DNA from 3 places in the Lysinibacillus sp. fls2-241-R2A-57 genome. Region 3 is predicted to be linked to each of the others. Evidence: riboswitches for the same ligand, from Rfam matches in the RefSeq annotation. Region 3 holds a riboswitch; each other region holds the start of a gene.
What was found. Region 3 has a riboswitch for thiamine pyrophosphate ahead of thiT (energy-coupled thiamine transporter ThiT). Riboswitches for the same ligand answer to the same signal wherever they lie in the genome.
Positions count from the first base shown of each region.

Region 1: another riboswitch for thiamine pyrophosphate. It lies ahead of thiC (phosphomethylpyrimidine synthase ThiC); the one in region 3 lies ahead of thiT (energy-coupled thiamine transporter ThiT).
Region 2: another riboswitch for thiamine pyrophosphate. It lies ahead of QRN68_RS13730 (hypothetical protein); the one in region 3 lies ahead of thiT (energy-coupled thiamine transporter ThiT).

Region 1 covers NZ_JARVRU010000044.1:12,302-18,008, reverse strand. The annotation lists gene QRN68_RS09590 (hypothetical protein) at 1-63, shown strand, start outside; gene QRN68_RS09585 (catalase) at 275-1,780, shown strand; gene thiC (phosphomethylpyrimidine synthase ThiC) at 1,975-3,753, opposite strand; TPP riboswitch at 3,888-4,002, opposite strand; gene QRN68_RS09575 (AEC family transporter) at 4,133-5,062, opposite strand; gene QRN68_RS09570 (methyl-accepting chemotaxis protein) at 5,231-5,707, opposite strand, start outside.
Region 2 covers NZ_JARVRU010000080.1:12,078-17,784, forward strand. The annotation lists gene QRN68_RS13710 (VWA domain-containing protein) at 1-26, shown strand, start outside; gene QRN68_RS13715 (MarR family winged helix-turn-helix transcriptional regulator) at 368-799, shown strand; gene QRN68_RS13720 (EVE domain-containing protein) at 841-1,302, shown strand; gene thiW (energy coupling factor transporter S component ThiW) at 1,379-1,879, opposite strand; gene QRN68_RS13730 (hypothetical protein) at 1,913-2,401, opposite strand; TPP riboswitch at 2,493-2,600, opposite strand; gene QRN68_RS13735 (glycerophosphodiester phosphodiesterase) at 3,041-4,840, shown strand; gene QRN68_RS13740 (MFS transporter) at 5,216-5,707, opposite strand, start outside.
Region 3 covers NZ_JARVRU010000222.1:18,541-24,247, reverse strand. The annotation lists gene QRN68_RS26245 (SbcC/MukB-like Walker B domain-containing protein) at 1-593, shown strand, start outside; gene QRN68_RS26240 (hypothetical protein) at 657-875, opposite strand; gene QRN68_RS26235 (hypothetical protein) at 918-1,124, shown strand; gene QRN68_RS27165 (LUD domain-containing protein) at 1,440-1,592, opposite strand; gene QRN68_RS26225 (magnetosome magnetite crystal formation protein family) at 1,745-2,077, opposite strand; TPP riboswitch at 2,201-2,308, shown strand; gene thiT (energy-coupled thiamine transporter ThiT) at 2,475-3,035, shown strand; gene QRN68_RS26215 (hypothetical protein) at 3,231-3,407, shown strand; gene map (type I methionyl aminopeptidase) at 3,458-4,213, shown strand; gene QRN68_RS26205 (hypothetical protein) at 4,239-4,952, opposite strand; gene QRN68_RS26200 (polyphosphate kinase 2 family protein) at 5,152-5,707, shown strand, end outside.

The DNA.
Region 1 (5,707 bases), on a different contig from region 3:
CGGAAATCAGAGCCTTTTAATAAATCAGGATGGATAAAAACGATCAATCAACACACCTATTAAAATAATTCTCTAAAAGATGTTTAGAAAAGCTGAATTCGGGGTAAAGACTATTCATAAACCCTTTAAATCTAGCATATATTTATAGTTTTTATCTTAATAGAAAAATTCTTTAACAATAATTATTATAATGTACTAGCAATTCTAGTTTATATTTGTTATAGTAATTCATGAAGAGTTTGACTCACAATTTTTCTTCAGGAGGTAAACTAATATGACAAATGCAAATAATCGTAGCCGTCGTTTCACAACAGCAGGTGGTGCTCCAGTAGTAAGTAACCACGATTCAATGTCAGCAGGCCCTCGAGGCCCTTTATTACTTCAAGATGTATGGCTAGTTGAAAAATTAGCGAACTTCAACCGTGAAGTTATTCCTGAACGTCGTATGCACGCTAAAGGATCAGGTGCATTCGGTACTTTCACTGTAACGCATGATATTACTAAATATACAAAAGCAAAAATCTTCTCAGAGGTTGGGAAGAAAACTGAAATGTTTGCACGCTTCTCCACAGTAGCAGGTGAGCGTGGTGCAGCGGATGCTGAGCGCGATATTCGTGGCTTTGCACTTAAGTTCTATACTGAAGAAGGTAACTGGGATTTAGTTGGTAACAACACACCTGTATTCTTCTTCCGTGATCCATTACACTTTACAGATTTAAACCACGTGGTAAAACGTGACCCACGTACAAATATGAAAAACGCTAATTCAAACTGGGACTTCTGGACTTTATTACCAGAGGCACTTCACCAAGTAACAATTGTTATGTCTGACCGTGGTATTCCTTCTGGTTACCGCAATATGCATGGTTTCGGTTCTCACACTTATAGTTTTATTAACTCTGAAAACGAGCGCGTATGGGTTAAATTCCACTTCACTACAGAGCAAGGCATTAAAAACTTAACAGGTGCTGAAGCTAATGGATTAATCGGTAACGACCGTGAATCTTCACAACGTGATCTATATGAGTCAATTGAGAATGGCGACTTCCCTAAATGGAAAATGTCCATTCAAGTAATGACAGAGGAACAAGCTCGTGAGTTACCATATAATCCATTTGACTTAACAAAAGTATGGTATAAAAAAGACTTCCCATTAATTCCTGTAGGTGAATTCGAGTTAAACAAAAACCCGGACAACTACTTTGCGGAAGTTGAGCAATCAGCATTTGCACCGTCAAACATTATTCCTGGTATTAGCTTCTCACCAGACAAAATGTTACAAGCTCGTATCTTTGCATATGCAGATGCACACCGCTACCGCTTAGGTGTAAACCACCACTCGCTTCCTGTAAACGCACCGAAATGCCCATTCCGTTCATTCCACCGTGATGGTGCTATGCGTTTCGATGGCAACCTTGGTTCAACTTTGGGCTATGAACCAAATAGCTACGGCGAATGGGAGCATAACTTAGACTATAAAGAACCTGAATTACGTATTGACGGTCATGCTGGTATCCACGACTTCCGTGAAGACGATAACAACTACTTCGAGCAGCCAGGTAAACTATTCAATCTAATGACTGCTGAACAGCAACAACGCTTATTTGAAAACACTGCCAACGATATGGCACCAGTTGAAGAGTTCATCAAGCGTCGCCACATTCTTCATTGCTATTTAGCTGATCCAGCATATGGTGAGGGTGTAGCAAAAGCTATGGGTCTTTCATTAGAAGGTATGGATCTTACAAATCCATATGTAAAACAACCAACTAACGTTTAATTTTCTACTATTTATTGATATCCAAATCCAACTTTTTACTCCATGTGAAGGGCAACTTCACATGGGGTTTTTTTGTCTTAATGACAAAATGAGGGCTCATCATCATAACGTGGGGTTGATTTCCGTTCCGACTGGGCCTATGAATCAAAATAAGGCTTGTGCCTAAGTTGATAGACACAAGCCTTCTCTAATAATTATTGATAAATTTGACTGCCTGCCTTTTTAAATTCCTCTGCCTTTTCCTGCATACCTTTATGAATAGCTTCAGTAGTATTCATATCTCTATCCTTCGCATAATTACGAATATCCTGTGAGATTCTCATACTGCAAAACTTAGGTCCACACATTGAACAGAAGTGCGCAGTTTTCGCTCCTTCTGCAGGCAATGTTTCATCATGATATTCTACTGCACGCTCTGGATCTAACGATAGGTTGAATTGATCGCGCCAGCGGAATTCAAAGCGTGCTTTAGATAGTGCATCATCACGTTGCTGTGCTCCCGGATGCCCTTTCGCTAAATCAGCGGCGTGTGCAGCAATTTTATACGTAATAACCCCTACACGAACGTCCTCACGATTTGGTAAGCCGAGATGCTCTTTAGGTGTTACATAACATAGCATTGCCGTACCAAACCACCCTATCATCGCAGCACCAATAGCTGATGTAATATGGTCATAGCCAGGAGCAATATCTGTTGTCAGCGGCCCTAAAGTATAGAAAGGAGCCTCTTTACACAGCTCTAACTGCTTGTCCATATTTTCTTTAATAAGATGCATTGGTACATGCCCTGGCCCTTCTACCATCACCTGTACATCATGCTTCCAGGCAATTTGCGTTAATTCCCCTAGCGTTTCTAGCTCCGCAAACTGTGCCTCATCATTAGCATCTGCAATAGAACCAGGACGCAAACCGTCACCTAAAGAGAAGGCAACATCATAGGTTTTCATAATTTCGCAGATTTCTTCAAAATGTGTATATAAGAAGCTCTCTTGGTGGTGGAATAAACACCACTGCGCCATAATCGAGCCTCCACGGGACACTATGCCCGTTACACGATTAGCTGTTAATGGCACATAGCGTAGTAGTACCCCTGCATGAATCGTGAAGTAATCAACACCTTGTTCGGCCTGCTCAATCAACGTATCACGATACACTTCCCACGTTAAATCCTCTGCCACACCATTTACTTTTTCAAGCGCTTGATAGATTGGCACTGTCCCTACTGGCACTGCGGCATTACGAATAATCCATTCACGTGTCGTATGAATATGCTTTCCAGTCGATAAATCCATAATGTTATCAGCACCCCAGCGTGTAGCCCATGTCATTTTTTCTACCTCTTCCGCAATTGAGGATGACACCGCTGAGTTTCCAATATTGGCATTAATTTTCACGTGGAAGTTACGTCCAATAATCATTGGCTCGGCTTCAGGGTGATTAATATTAGAAGGCAAAATAGCACGACCTGCCGCAATTTCTGAGCGCACGAATTCAGGGTCTATATTTTCGCGAATCGCTACAAATTCCATTTCTGGAGTAATTATTCCCTTTCGCGCATAGTGAAGCTGTGTTACATTTCTACCTTTCTTAGCACGCAGAGGTTTTCTAGATAAATCAGGAAAAACATTTTCTTTAATACGTGGATCATCAGCATTACGGAAACCGTTATCCTCTGGCTTAATAGTACGACCTTCGTATTCCTCGACGTCCCCCCGTTCTTTGATCCATGCACTACGTAAAGCTGGCAATCCTTTCGTAATGTCTACTTTATATGCAGGATCAGTATACGGGCCACTCGTATCATAAACACGAACCGGCGCATTTTCCTCTTCACCAAAGCTTCCTGTCGTAGGACTTAAAGCAATTTCACGCATTGGTACTAAAATATCTGGTCGAGATCCTTCTACGTAAACTTTTTTACTTCCTTCAAAACTAGACATAATCGTAATATTCTTGTCGCTAACTGTTGTCATAAACTACTTCGCTCCCTTTTATATTTATATAAGGACCGAATCTAGCTCACCCCAACAAAAACAAAAGCCGAATCCAAAAAATTTTTGGATCCGGCTAAGAATGTAAAGGTATAGTTATCGCAAATAACATAGAGTGCAATAATGGTTAACTTTCCCACGCTGGTATGAGCCAGATCAGGTCCAAAGGGTCAAGAAACCTCAATGCGTTTCCCTCTCAGCCTGACTCATCAGACTCCCCTAGTTAGTACTTATTAAGTTTGATGCTAGTGTAGCAGATATTGCTAAGAGATGGAAGCTTCATTTGATAATTTTTGGCACACTCATCAAGTGTCATATGAAAGCTTTGAAGATTTATCGGAACGATTTCAGTTTTTACTCACTAGGTAAACAACAGCTCCGCTACATAAATCACAATCGTCACTGTAATACAGCTTACAATCGTTGAAAATAAAACTGTTTGTGCAGCAGTTGCCGATTCTACGTCATATTCTAATGCCAAACTAGAGCTATTTCGCGACGTTGGGAAAGAACTAGCTATAAAAAGAGATTGTGCCACGACACCATCTAAACCAAGTGTAAAAATGATAAGTAATGCTACGGCTGGCCCTATGATTAGTCGTGTAAAACAACTAATAAATACCGTCTTATTGAACATCGATTTGATTTCAAGCTGTGATAGCTGGGCCCCTAATGTTATTAACGCCACAGCGATAAAGCCATCTGCCACATGGTCTATCGGAATTTTTATAAACTGCGGGATAGCGATATCAAAAAAGTTCAGCGCTACACCAATAATAAGCGCATGAATAATAGGCATTTTGAGGAAATCCTTCACAATGGACATGCCCGATTTCGTTGAAGAAATTAAATTGTATAAGCCGTATGTATAGGTCGTCATATTTTGAAATATCACAAGAATGACCTGAATCGCTACTCCAATCGGTTGCGTCACGAAAATCATTTGCGCGACCGGAATACCATAGTTGCCTGAATTAATAAGGACAACACTATTTTTAAACACTGCCGCCTCTGTTTTTACTAAACCAAGTCCCTTTGCTATAAAGTGACTAAGCACCATTTGACTGCCGATAAAGAGTAAAATAAATAACGCAACTTGTCCAAGTACCGACAGCTCGATACTCGTTTCATATAAATTCACAAAAACAGCGGCTGGCATGAAGCAATATGTAATAAGCTGAGATAGCGCTTTTAAATTAAAGCGAAATTTCTTTTGTAAAACAGCACCAAGTACTAGAAGCACTAAAATAGGAGCTACAATTTGGAAGAAAATCATACCGAGATACATCATATCGATGTCCCCCTTTCCTCTCCTATAGTAGTGCTGTTTTTATGCTCGGTCAATGCACCTCAACGTTAACCTAGCAGAAATGTACAACACGTTTTTATTAGAAAATGCTGCAACAAGAAAGACTGCCTCATATATCAGGCAGTCTTTCATACAAATCATTATTTAACATTAAGCAAGCTTAAATCGATTAACGACCGCTTGTAGTTCCTTTGAAATCTCATTCATACTATTGATGGATTCTGCAACCTTTTGTAGTTCCGCTTGTTGATCAATAGCAGATGCACTTACCTGTTCTGCAGATGCAGCGGTTTCCTCAGAAATAGCAGAGATACTCTGAATCGCCATAATCGCTTGATTTTTATGCTCTAACATGTGAGAAAGCATAGACATTAACTCATTAATCGACGTTTCGATAGAACTAGAAAGCTCGCTATTGTCTTTAAACGCAATCTCCGTGCTTTGTACAGACTCATTTTGAGCTTGCATTAAGCCTGCGTTTGAAGCAATGACAGCAACTGTATGCTGAGAGTTTTCAAGAATACTACCTACTGTTCGCTTAATGATCTCTGTTTCCTTTTTGGATTGCTCTGCTAACTTTCGTACTTCCTCAGCGACAACTGCAAAACCTTTACCATGCTCACCAGC
Region 2 (5,707 bases), on a different contig from region 3:
TAAAGGGCATGAAAAAAAGGCCTTAGAAATTTAAAACGATGGTTCATTGCTTTATAGCATGAGCTATCGTTTTTTTGTCATTGGGCCATTATCAAGAGTTGGGGATGATATTTGTTAGGAGTGGAGACTGGGGGATTCTTTGGGGTTTATGTGATTTGACCATCTGACCAATGGAGCGTATGCGAAACGGCAATCCACCCCACGCTATTATGATGGGCTAATTTCAGATCGCTACTTTCTCGAAATTAGAGATTTTTTTGTGGTAAGCAAAATTTACCTTGTAAATAATATACACAAATGTAATAATAGATGAAAGTAATAAAATATTACTATCATTTTAAAGTACTATATATTTGGGGGATCAAACATGACCAATATAATGAATTCTTTTGGTTTTCTAAGTTTTAAACTAGCAGAGGCTTTAGAAGAAAATCTCGAGAAATATATTAGCGAAAAATTTCAAATGAAATCCAGAGAAGTCGGGATCATGATGGCTGTAAAAGAAAAAAAACTTAGCCAAATTCAAATAGGGCAGATTTTAAAGTTGGATAAAAATAGTGTCCGCTTTTTTATCGATAGTCTAGAAGAAAGAAAATATGTTTACAGGGAGAAAAATCAAGAAAATAGAAGAGAGAATTTAATATGCCTTACGGAACAGGGTGAAAATTTGGCAGAAGAATTGTTGAAGACCCTTGCGATTTCTGAGAATGAAGTTTTAAATGTACTTTCATTAGAAGAAAAAGAGCAATTGAAAGGCATATTGACAAAAGTATATGAAAATCGTGCACAGGAAAAGTAAAATCATTAACGATGATGCCAAAATAAAAGGAGATGAAAGCTATGTCTCAATATCCTACGATTGAAAGAGACCCTAAATATTGGATTGGCGTGGTATCTCTCAATCATGTTCAAAAAGGGGTTGAGGGAGGATTCGGCCAGTTATGCCACGGTAAAGAAAGACCTTTGAAACGAATGCAAAAAGGAGATTGGATCATTTATTATTCTCCTAAAAAAAGTCTAGATGGTAACGAGCCTGTAAGAGCATTTACCGCAATTGGAAGAATAAAAGACGAGCGAATATACGAGTTCCAAATGGCAGAAAATTTTATTCCTTTTAGAAGAGATATAGACTTTTATAAAGAGGCAAAGGCTGTACCGATAAAAAGGATCTTAGATTATTTAGAATTTGTAGAAGATAAATCGAAATATGGTTATAAATTCAGATTTGGTCATTTTGAAATAAGCAAAAAAGACTTTTTACTAATTGCTCATGAAATGGGATTACCGTTGAAGTATGGATGAATTTAGTTGGATAAAAAACGTTACTTTCTTAATGAATTGCCATTAAGAAGTAACGTTTTTATATTGCAACCAATCATTATTTAAGCAGAGTGTTAAGGTTAGTTACAAATACTGTTTTACGCAAATTGCTAGCAATGACAATGCCTAAGACAGCACCAATAGTACTTGAAGTTAAAAAGGCTGGCATGAAAAATAAAGCAGCAACGGATGTCCCCATTAATAAGTGTGCGTAAGGTACTGCAATGAGTGAGGCAATAATACCTGTCCCGAATATTTCACCGACACCTGCTAGCCACTGCTTGCCGCTGTATTTATAGGCTAGAGCTGCACATAAAGCACCAATGACACTGCCGGGTATAGCTAATAATGAGCCTGTGCCTGTTAAAATACGAATAATTGCTGTGACAAAGGCGACCATAACAGTAGGCACTGGTCCAAGAATGATAGCGCCAATAACATTAATGGCATGCTGTACAGGGTAGGCACGTGCAATTCCCGTTGGTATTGAGACAAAGCTAGAACCTGCTACGGCAATAGCTACTAGTAAGGCCATGATTGTTAATTTTCGAATTGACATAATTTCCACTCCTTTAAAATATGAATTTAATCGTTAATAACGGTAAATTTGGTGTTCCGCCGGTAAACTAGGGAGTTCCGCCGCTAAAACAGAGAAAAGCGCCGGTAAATCAGAGAAATCCGCCGCTAAAACAGAGAAATCCGCCGCTAAAAGGGTGAGAAGCGCCGGTAAACTAGTGAGATCCGCCGCTAAAACAGAGAAAAGCGCCGGTAAATCAGAGAATTCCGCCGCTAAAAGGGTGAGAAGCGCCGGTAAACTAGTGAATTCCGCCGGTAAAGCAGAGAAAAGCGCCGGTAAATCAGTGAGATCCGCCGCTAAAACAGAGAAAAGCGCCGGTAAACCAGAGAAATCCGCCGCTAAAACAGTAAAAAGCGCCGGTAAATCAGAGAAATCCGCCGCTAAAAGGGTGAGAAGCGCCGGTAAATCAGAGAATTCCGCCACTAAAACTGTGAAAAGCGCCGGTAAAGCAGTGAAATCCGCCGCTAAAACAGAGAAAAGCGCCGGTAAACAAAAAAATTCCACCGCTACAGCGTAAAAAACCCGACAACAATATAAAACCTAAAAAGGCCGCTCCCTAAAAACATAGGAAGCGGCCTTGCATTTACATAGTAAAAAGCAAGTGTCGCCACTTCCCTCCGCTAGTGTGAACTAGATCAGGTTCAAAGGGTCCGTATATGACAATATACGTCTCAGCCTTTTAAAGACTCCCCTAGTGGTAATAATGGGTTTAACTCTTTAATTTTCTAATAATAATGTAGTAAAGACAGCCTGTTTTCCTTGATATACAAGGAGTTTTAACAGGAGAAATTAATCATAGTTACTTAACATTTTAGCACACTTGAAAGAATGGAGCTAGAACTCCTACATACTCAAGGGATGGTCTAAAAGTGTCACGCTCAAAAAATAGAGAGACATCTTTCAAGTGAAGAACTGAGTTGAAGCGCAATCAAAAGTTCAGTATGTACGGAGCTTACAGAGTACGACGACCAACTTATGAAGAGATTTGTAGGGGTTTTATCATGTGATGAATAATCTGTCGCCTTTTTATGTATTAAGTCTCTCCGTTTCGTGTGCATTATCACTATACAGTATTGTTGGAGGAAATGTGTAGATATATAATGAGATATGCACCGCGATACTAACTAAAGGAAAACCAAAACCATGAATACTAAACAAACCAATACGAATCGTTTAAAATTCATGCCTTTTCAGATGACGAGGGATATTTTAAGGGTGTGGAAGTATGCGTACCGTCCTTTTCTTTTATTTGAATTGGTATACAAACTGCTAACGATAAGTGTATTTATCCCGTTATTATCCATAATTTTTAACAAATTACTGGCTGTTGGGGGCTTCCAAGCGGCCGCCAATCATGACCTTCTGCGCTTCTTGTTCAGCAAATATGGCCTACTTAGTGTACTGGTAATGGTGCCAATTGCCATAATGCTCATTTACACAGAGTTTACTGTGCTCTTCTATATTGCCTATTATGGGATTCAAGAGAAGCGCGCACGAATCCGCCCCGTATTGTTCAAGGCAATCTCTAGCTTACCAGGTTTATGGCGCGTCGGAGTTTTTGGACTTGCTCTCTATTTATTGCTCCTGTTCCCGCTACTTGATGTCAACATCAGCGGAACACTATTGCCGAATATGACGGTTCCGAACTTTATTACGGGCGAGCTGATGAAGACAACCTTCGGAACGATCGTTCTTGTTATCGTTGGACTGCTTATCCTGGCATTGAACTTAATCTGTATCTATGCTCTGCCGATTATGGTATTGGAAGGCAAGTATCAATTCTGGAACGCCGTTCGCGAGAGCAAGCAATTGTTCTGGCGTAGTAAGTGGTCATTAGTTAGAGCTGTGTTTGAATGGGCATTAATCTTCCTGTTGCTGTTCATTCTACTTATCTGTCTAATCAGCCTAATCGTGTTTCTCCTTCCTAGTGGAGATGGCGATTCCAGATTAATGATTACTATTGGCATCACGCTGAGCTTTGGTTTGTATATCGCGACACCGATTATGACTCCAATGTTCATTACTATTATCACCCTGCTATATGTACGCTATCAAGGCCATGACCGTGTGAATATTGATACCGATGGAGTCGATGCTTCTGTCTGGAAAGGACGCGATATGCAGCGTTCGCTCATGCGACGTTATCGTGCAGCGCTGACTGCGTTCGGAATGCTCATTCTTATTGTTATAGGCTGGGGAGCAACCACCCTGTTGACTGATTGGGGGGAAGCCAATGAGGAGTTTATCATTATGGCTCATCGGGGCGACATTACTTCAGGCATAGAGAATACAATGGGTGCCTTCGAAGGCGCTATTCGGACAGGTGCCGATTATATCGAGCTCGATATTCTACAGACGAAAGATGGCAAGCTTGCGGTCATCCATGATGAGAATTTGAAACGACTGTCCGGCAGAGATGTGAATGTTTTTGATCTTTCCCTCGCCCAGCTTCAACAAATATCGCTGCAAGTAGGCAAGTTCCAAGATAATGTGCCATCTCTTGATGAGGTGTTGGAGCGTACGAAAGGTAAAATCAAACTTAATGTGGAGCTCAAAACACATGGACATGAGAAGGACTTTGTCCCTGTCTTAGTCGATACGATTCGTAGACATAAGGCAGAACAACAGGTCATTTTCCAGAGCTTAGATTATGAGCTCGTAAAGGAAGTAAAGAAGGCTGCACCGGATTTAACAGTCGGGTATGTCATATTCGCTACATTCACTTCGCTCAATCAGTTCGAAGCAGATTTCTTCGTCGTCGAAGAGTCTTTTGCCAGTCCTCGATTGATTAGTTCAGCGAAAATGATCGGTAAGCCGATTTATGTTTGGACTGTGAATGATGTGAACAGCGTTGAACACTTCTATACGTTAGGTGTGGATGGCATCATAACGGACATTGTCAGTGACGCAAAGGAGACCGTTCAAATGCTACATAAAGAATAGAGTCGGAAATGAAAATATCATCTGCTCCTTTTTGAATAAAGCACGAACACCCGGTATTTAGCGCGAGGCCTAAATACCGGGTGTTTTGCGTTATCTATAGTTGTACATCATGACCCTCAGCCTGCAACTTTTGCTATTTCTTGTGTATATAAATCCCAATGACCGAAAGATGTTATCATACGTATTTGTTGCAAGACTATCATATCCACACTCTACACGATAGAATGTTCCGGTAGATGACATTTGATAAAGTTGGTAAATTCTTAAAAAACCTTTCTCATACGGCAAATGAATATAATTTTCCCATATATATTGTTCAACGAGTTATTTAATGGTTGGGGTCATACTACCAAAAATAGTCAATGAATTTTCAACCTATTCTGTATCAGGATGCAAAAGGTGTGGTGCTTTTTTCATTGTCCAAATAAGGGCAAGGAAGAAGCAAGCCATTAAAATAATAGACCCGAAAATATAAGGGCTGTTCATATTCCAATCAAATAATATACCTGCTAAAGCTGGACCAATCATATTACCAAGACTCATATATGCATTGTTCAGACCAGCTGCAAAGCCTTGCTCATTCTCAGCAAGCTTCGAAATCAATGTGTTGACAGCTGGGCGAATCAATGTCGTAGCAGTAGAGAAGATTGTCGCTACAACTAAAATAAGTGCAAAGCCAGACACAAATAATATTAAGAAAATCGATACGGATGCAATAAATAAATTAACTAACACTACTTTCATTTCGCCGAAGCGCTTAAAGAGTGGCGTAATCACAAACATTTGGACAACAACACCAAATGCTCCACCAACAACTAAGATAATAGCGATATCTGTAGGTGTGTAATTAAATTTGTCTGTAACAAA
Region 3 (5,707 bases):
AAAAAGTTGAGGAAACGGAACAGGAAATACGCTCCCTTGAAAAAGAGGCGGGACGGGTGAAGGAACTCTATGCAATGTTAAATGGACAGAATGCGAAAAAGCTATCCTTTGAGCGTTATATTCAAATCAATTATTTAGATAAAATTACAGAGGCAGCGAACGTCCGTCTACATCATTTATCCAATGGGCAATTTGAGCTACGACGTTCAGATCGATTAGAAAAGCATGCGAAGCAAAGTGGACTTGGACTAGATGTATATGATGCTTATACGGATCAATTACGAGATGTGAAGACATTATCAGGGGGAGAAAAGTTTAATGCATCTTTAAGTCTTGCCCTTGGTATGGCAGATGTCATTCAAAGCTTCCAAGGTAATGTTCGTATTGAAACGATGTTTATTGATGAGGGCTTTGGTTCTCTCGATGAAGAAGCATTGAATAAGGCGATTGATACTCTTATTGATTTACAAGATTCTGGACGCATGATTGGTGTCATATCACACGTTGCAGAATTAAAAGCTACAATGCCCGCAGTTTTACATGTTGAAAAAACAATGAATGGTCACAGTCAAACATATTTTGAAGTGAAGTGAAAAACAAAACGATCAAAATCTTTGTGAATGTTGTGGCGTTTTAAATCCAGGGTGATTTTCATTCTAGGCAACTTTCTTTCCTGTTGGCGAGTGTCGAGCTACTTCCACTTCATTCAACGATAGCGTAGAACTTTTATAAATTTTACGCATTTTAAAAGGAAAGCTATGACTACTCACCATAATCGAACAGAACAGACTTATAACAGAGAGCGATTGTACATCTAATTGTTGCTGTCGCTTCGCTTTCGCACTATAAATAGGGTGATAAGATAGAAGATACATGTTATGTGAAGAGGTTGATTGGAGTGGAGACTGAGCGACTCCTTGGGGATCAGTGTCACAGATGAGACCCTGGAGCGAGCAACGCGAGTGAAGCGGCTCATCGGACGCCCCCAGGAAGCTCTGCTCTGCGCGAAAGCGAAGCGTCAGCGGCAAATGTTTTCTGTAGCGAAAGCAAAGCGTCAGCTACAAAGCGCTCAGTCGGAACGGAAATCAACCTCTCGCTTTGCCGAAGAGTCATACTTTATTTAATATGACGCCTTAATGTCATTTCAACAACAATAAAAGAGACTGGGACAAAACTGGTCAAAACCATAAAAAGCGCAAGAAATCAATTTAGAAACGTTGATTTCTCGCGCTTTTTTGATGTTAAATTTTGCGTAAAAAAATATGCTTATGTGTAAATTATCAGTGCGGTCAGACAATAGGTAGATGTCGATATTTTTCGAAAGTTGGTTGATAAATCGATAAAGTTGGTCGATAAACAATCAAAAGTTCTCGATAAATCTCAAAACTGCAGCTCATTAAAGATTTTTGTCGCTGCACTTCCGTTGCAGAAAACCCTTCCTATAAATCATCAATAATAATGTAGGTCATGTACATAGGGCCGTGAACACCGACAACTAAAATCATTTCAATATCAGCAGAGTTACTAGGCCCGGAAATAACCCCATTTAACTTTAGGAGCGTATTATTTCTTATAGATGTTTTTGGAGGAATTAGTTGTTCCCTTCTTTGTAGCGATTACTTTTTTTACAATTGGGATAACGAAAGGTGCTAATTTTACGGCGGTTTTGACAACTTTAGATACTTTCATTAAAATAACAGCTCCTTTAACTCTTAGTATTACCTGTTCAATTCCGTAATGAAACTTATCGGATCACGCGAACAGCTTGAATAATATTCCAAATTACGATACCTAGAGAGATGAGTAAGTAAATTGCGAATGAAGCAAACCAAATGATAAGAAACGTAGTGCTACCTGAATCCGGTTCAAAAGTGTTAAATGATAAAGTTGAGAAGATAAAGACGGCGAAGAAGATAATTCCAAACACGACTGGAATTAAATGAGATATAAGTGCTCGGATAGAATGTTTCTTGACGTAGCTATCTTTTGAAACAAAATAAACCACTATTGGCACAATAAAAGGTGCGAACAAAATACTGAGATAACTAAAGGCAGACAAAACTTTTTGGTTCTCCATAGTAGTACCTCCTTTTTTTATATTTACGCATGAAAAACAGCAAAGTTTCAAAAAAAATGTGGAAGAGGTTGTAATCATAACCGTGTTTGCGTACAATTAGGTAGTTCAATTAAATTAAGATGTAACGACCACAAGGGGAGCTGATGATGTCAGCTGAGACTGGGCACTTAATGCCTTGACTCTTTGAACCTGTAAGTTAACACTTGCGTAGGGATGTGGATAGAAACCGACACTTTTACGATGTGAGGCTCTGTCCTGGCATCGTTTTTTCTTTATTCGGTCACTAAAAACGTGCTGAGTAGAGATTAAGTCTTTTTGGTGTCAGATAGGGACATATTTATCGAATGTTTTCTATTCCTGCTCTTGTATCCTACATCGGAACAAAGGAGAGAATAATATGGACAAAAAAAGACTTTTAATGCTTGTGGAGATTGCAATATTCGCAGCGATCGGTCTAGTGCTTGATCAGGTTTCCTTTAAAGTATGGGCACAAGGTGGCTCTGTTAGTCTAGTGATGGTGCCAATAATTTTAATAGCATTCCGATGGGGCCTTATTCCAGGTCTAACAACGGGCTTACTAATTGGTGTTATGCAAACAATGTTTGGTGCCTATATTGTACATTGGCTTCAAGGATTACTCGATTACGGCGTTGCCTTCACTGTAGTTGGTTTAGCTGCAATTGTTCGTCGACCAGTACTTGAGGCTGCGAAAAATGTAAACAAAACAAAAATGGCACTTTATATTATTTTAGGAACTGTATTAGCAGGGTTTTTACGTTATGCGGCACATACAATTGCTGGCGCTGTATTTTTCTCAGAATATGCTGGCGATCAAAATGCATGGATTTATTCAATCATCTATAATGGAACATATATGCTACCAGCAACGGTTTTAACAGCAATTGTTGCTGTTCTGTTATTTACAGCCGCTCCTCAATTAATGCAACGAAAATCATAACTATTATGCCCTTCACATGAGTGGAGGGTTTTTATTTTTATTAAATTGAATGAGGGATTATTGCTTTTTTAGCTATTTAGGGATGGCGTATATTAAACCGTATGTTATGAAAATAAGTTGTTCTTCGTTCCGGCTGGGCGACTCTTCGGGGATCAGCGTCACAGATGAGACCCTGCGACGAAGCGGATGTTTTCTGTGCGAAAGCAAAGCGGCAGCAACAAATGTATTCTCTGTGCTAAAGCGAAGCGACAGCGGCAAAGCGCCCAGCCGGAACGGAAATCGATCTCACGTTTTGGAGATGAGCCTGTTTTTCAGCACTTTAGAATTTATGATGACATACAATATTTAAAGCGTTTAGCGTTTTTTGTATAAAAAGTTATGTTATATTATTGAATAGATATTAGATGAAAGGGACGTTAAAAATGATCGTAAAAACGCAAGAAGAGATTGAAGCCTTTAAAAAAATCGGCCGTATTTGTGCTGAAATTCGTGAAGCAATGAAGGCCGCTACAAAACCAGGTGTAACTACACTGGAACTAGATGAAATTGCAGGCCGTATGTTTGCTGAGGCAGGAGCAGTTTCTGGACCTAAAGGGGAGTATGATTTCCCAGGATACACATGTATTAGTGTTAATGAGGAAGTCGCACATGGTATTCCAGGTAAACGTGTGATTAATGAGGGAGATATCGTAAACATTGATGTATCTGGTTCATTAAATGGCTATTTTGCTGATACGGGTATTTCATTTGTAGTTGGTGAAGGCTATGAGGATAAAGAAAAGCTATGTCGCGTAGCTAAAAGTGCTTTTGATCGTGCAATGACAAAAGTAAAAGCAGGCTCGAAATTAAACCAAATCGGAAAAGCTGTTGAGCGTGAAGCGTATGCCAATGATTTAACAGTGATCATGAACCTAACAGGTCATGGATTAGGTCGTTCATTACATGATGAGCCAAATCATATTTTAAACTATTATGATGCATGGGATTCTACAATTATGAAAGAGGGCATGGTGCTTGCAGTCGAGCCATTTATCTCGGCAAAAGCGGAGCATATTGTGGAATCTGGTGATGGCTGGACATTCGTTACGCCAGACAAATCATTAGTTGCTCAAATCGAGCATTCAGTTATCGTTACAAAAGACAAACCAATTATTTTAACTTCACTTGATGAACAATAAAAAAGCTAAAATCCTGCTAACCAATTTATTTTTGGTAGGCAGGATTTTTTTTAATAAATAATATACCGACAAGTAGCACTCCACATAAAAATAAAGATGCTGTTGTCACAAGTAGCTCATCTAAACCATTATGTAACGCAACCCCAATATAGGACCAGATAAATACACTTGGATACATAATATCAAAATGATGGAATCGAATATGTAGCGCTATTGCGACCCCGATTGTCAGTAAAATAACTGCCCAAAGTGGATTACTAAGGCCAAAACCATTCCATTGATAAGATGTTAGCGTAAAGCTTACGTTTGTCATCAGTATAAATGTAACCCATGCGAAGTAAATCGAGAAGGGTATTCGACCTGAAGGTGAATGATCGCTGAGAGGGTACGTATTGTACAACAAAAATAAATACAGTACTAAAATAAACGTACTAGCAATTGTCACGATAAATAGTTCGTGATGCCAAAACACAATTGTTAACGCCTGCATGATGCAAATGCTACTAAAGAGAACAGTCTGTTTAATAGATGTCTTTTTAATATTCATGACTAACCAATAACCAAGTAACATGTAAATTACAATCCAAATCACATAGCTAACATTAAAAGGTGCGAATATTACAGGAAAACGATTTGAGATCTCTAATGAAGATTGATCGTTTATTTTCATGAAATAGGATGAAAAGGTTAGGATAAGTGAGACAATATAAGATACTGTCATCAAAATAAATCGAGGCATGTTTTCCTCTCCCTTCGTGTTAAATTGTATAGGGAAAAGACAAATAAGTATAGGACTGTGACATTATATTTTCATTATAACGGAAATTTCTAACAATGTATCGTGTTGTTTAAAATCATCTACAATTTACCATTTGAATAGGCATTCATATGTTTCTTTAGTACAATAAGGATATCCAAATGTAAGGAGTGAAGTTTTAATGACTCAAAATTTAAATAATCTAGATTTATCAGTTGAACTAGATAAGAAAATGTATAAAAAGAAATTAAAAGTACTCCAATATGAAATGTTAAATGCTCAACAGTTTTTATTAAACAATAGAATTGGGCTAATTCTAGTATTTGAAGGTATGGATGCTGCTGGAAAGGGTGGAGCTATTAAACGTCTAATTGAGCGTGTTGATCCACGTGGCTATGTCGTACATCCAATTTCAGCACCTCAGCCCCATGAGCTGCGTTACAATTATTTACAACGATTTTGGAGAAAACTGCCACAGCATGGGCAAATTGCTATTTTCGATCGCTCTTGGTATGGCCGTGTATTAGTTGAGCGTATTGAAGGATTTGCAACAAAAGAAGAGTGGTCTCGTGCATACGAAGAAATTAATAATTTTGAAAAGATTTTAACAGCAGGGGATTATATTGTCATTAAGTTTTGGCTTCATGTATCTGATGAGGAGCAGCTTAAACGTTTTAAAGAACGTGAGGAGGATCCATATAAGTCTTGGAAGCTAACAGATGAAGACTGGCGTAATC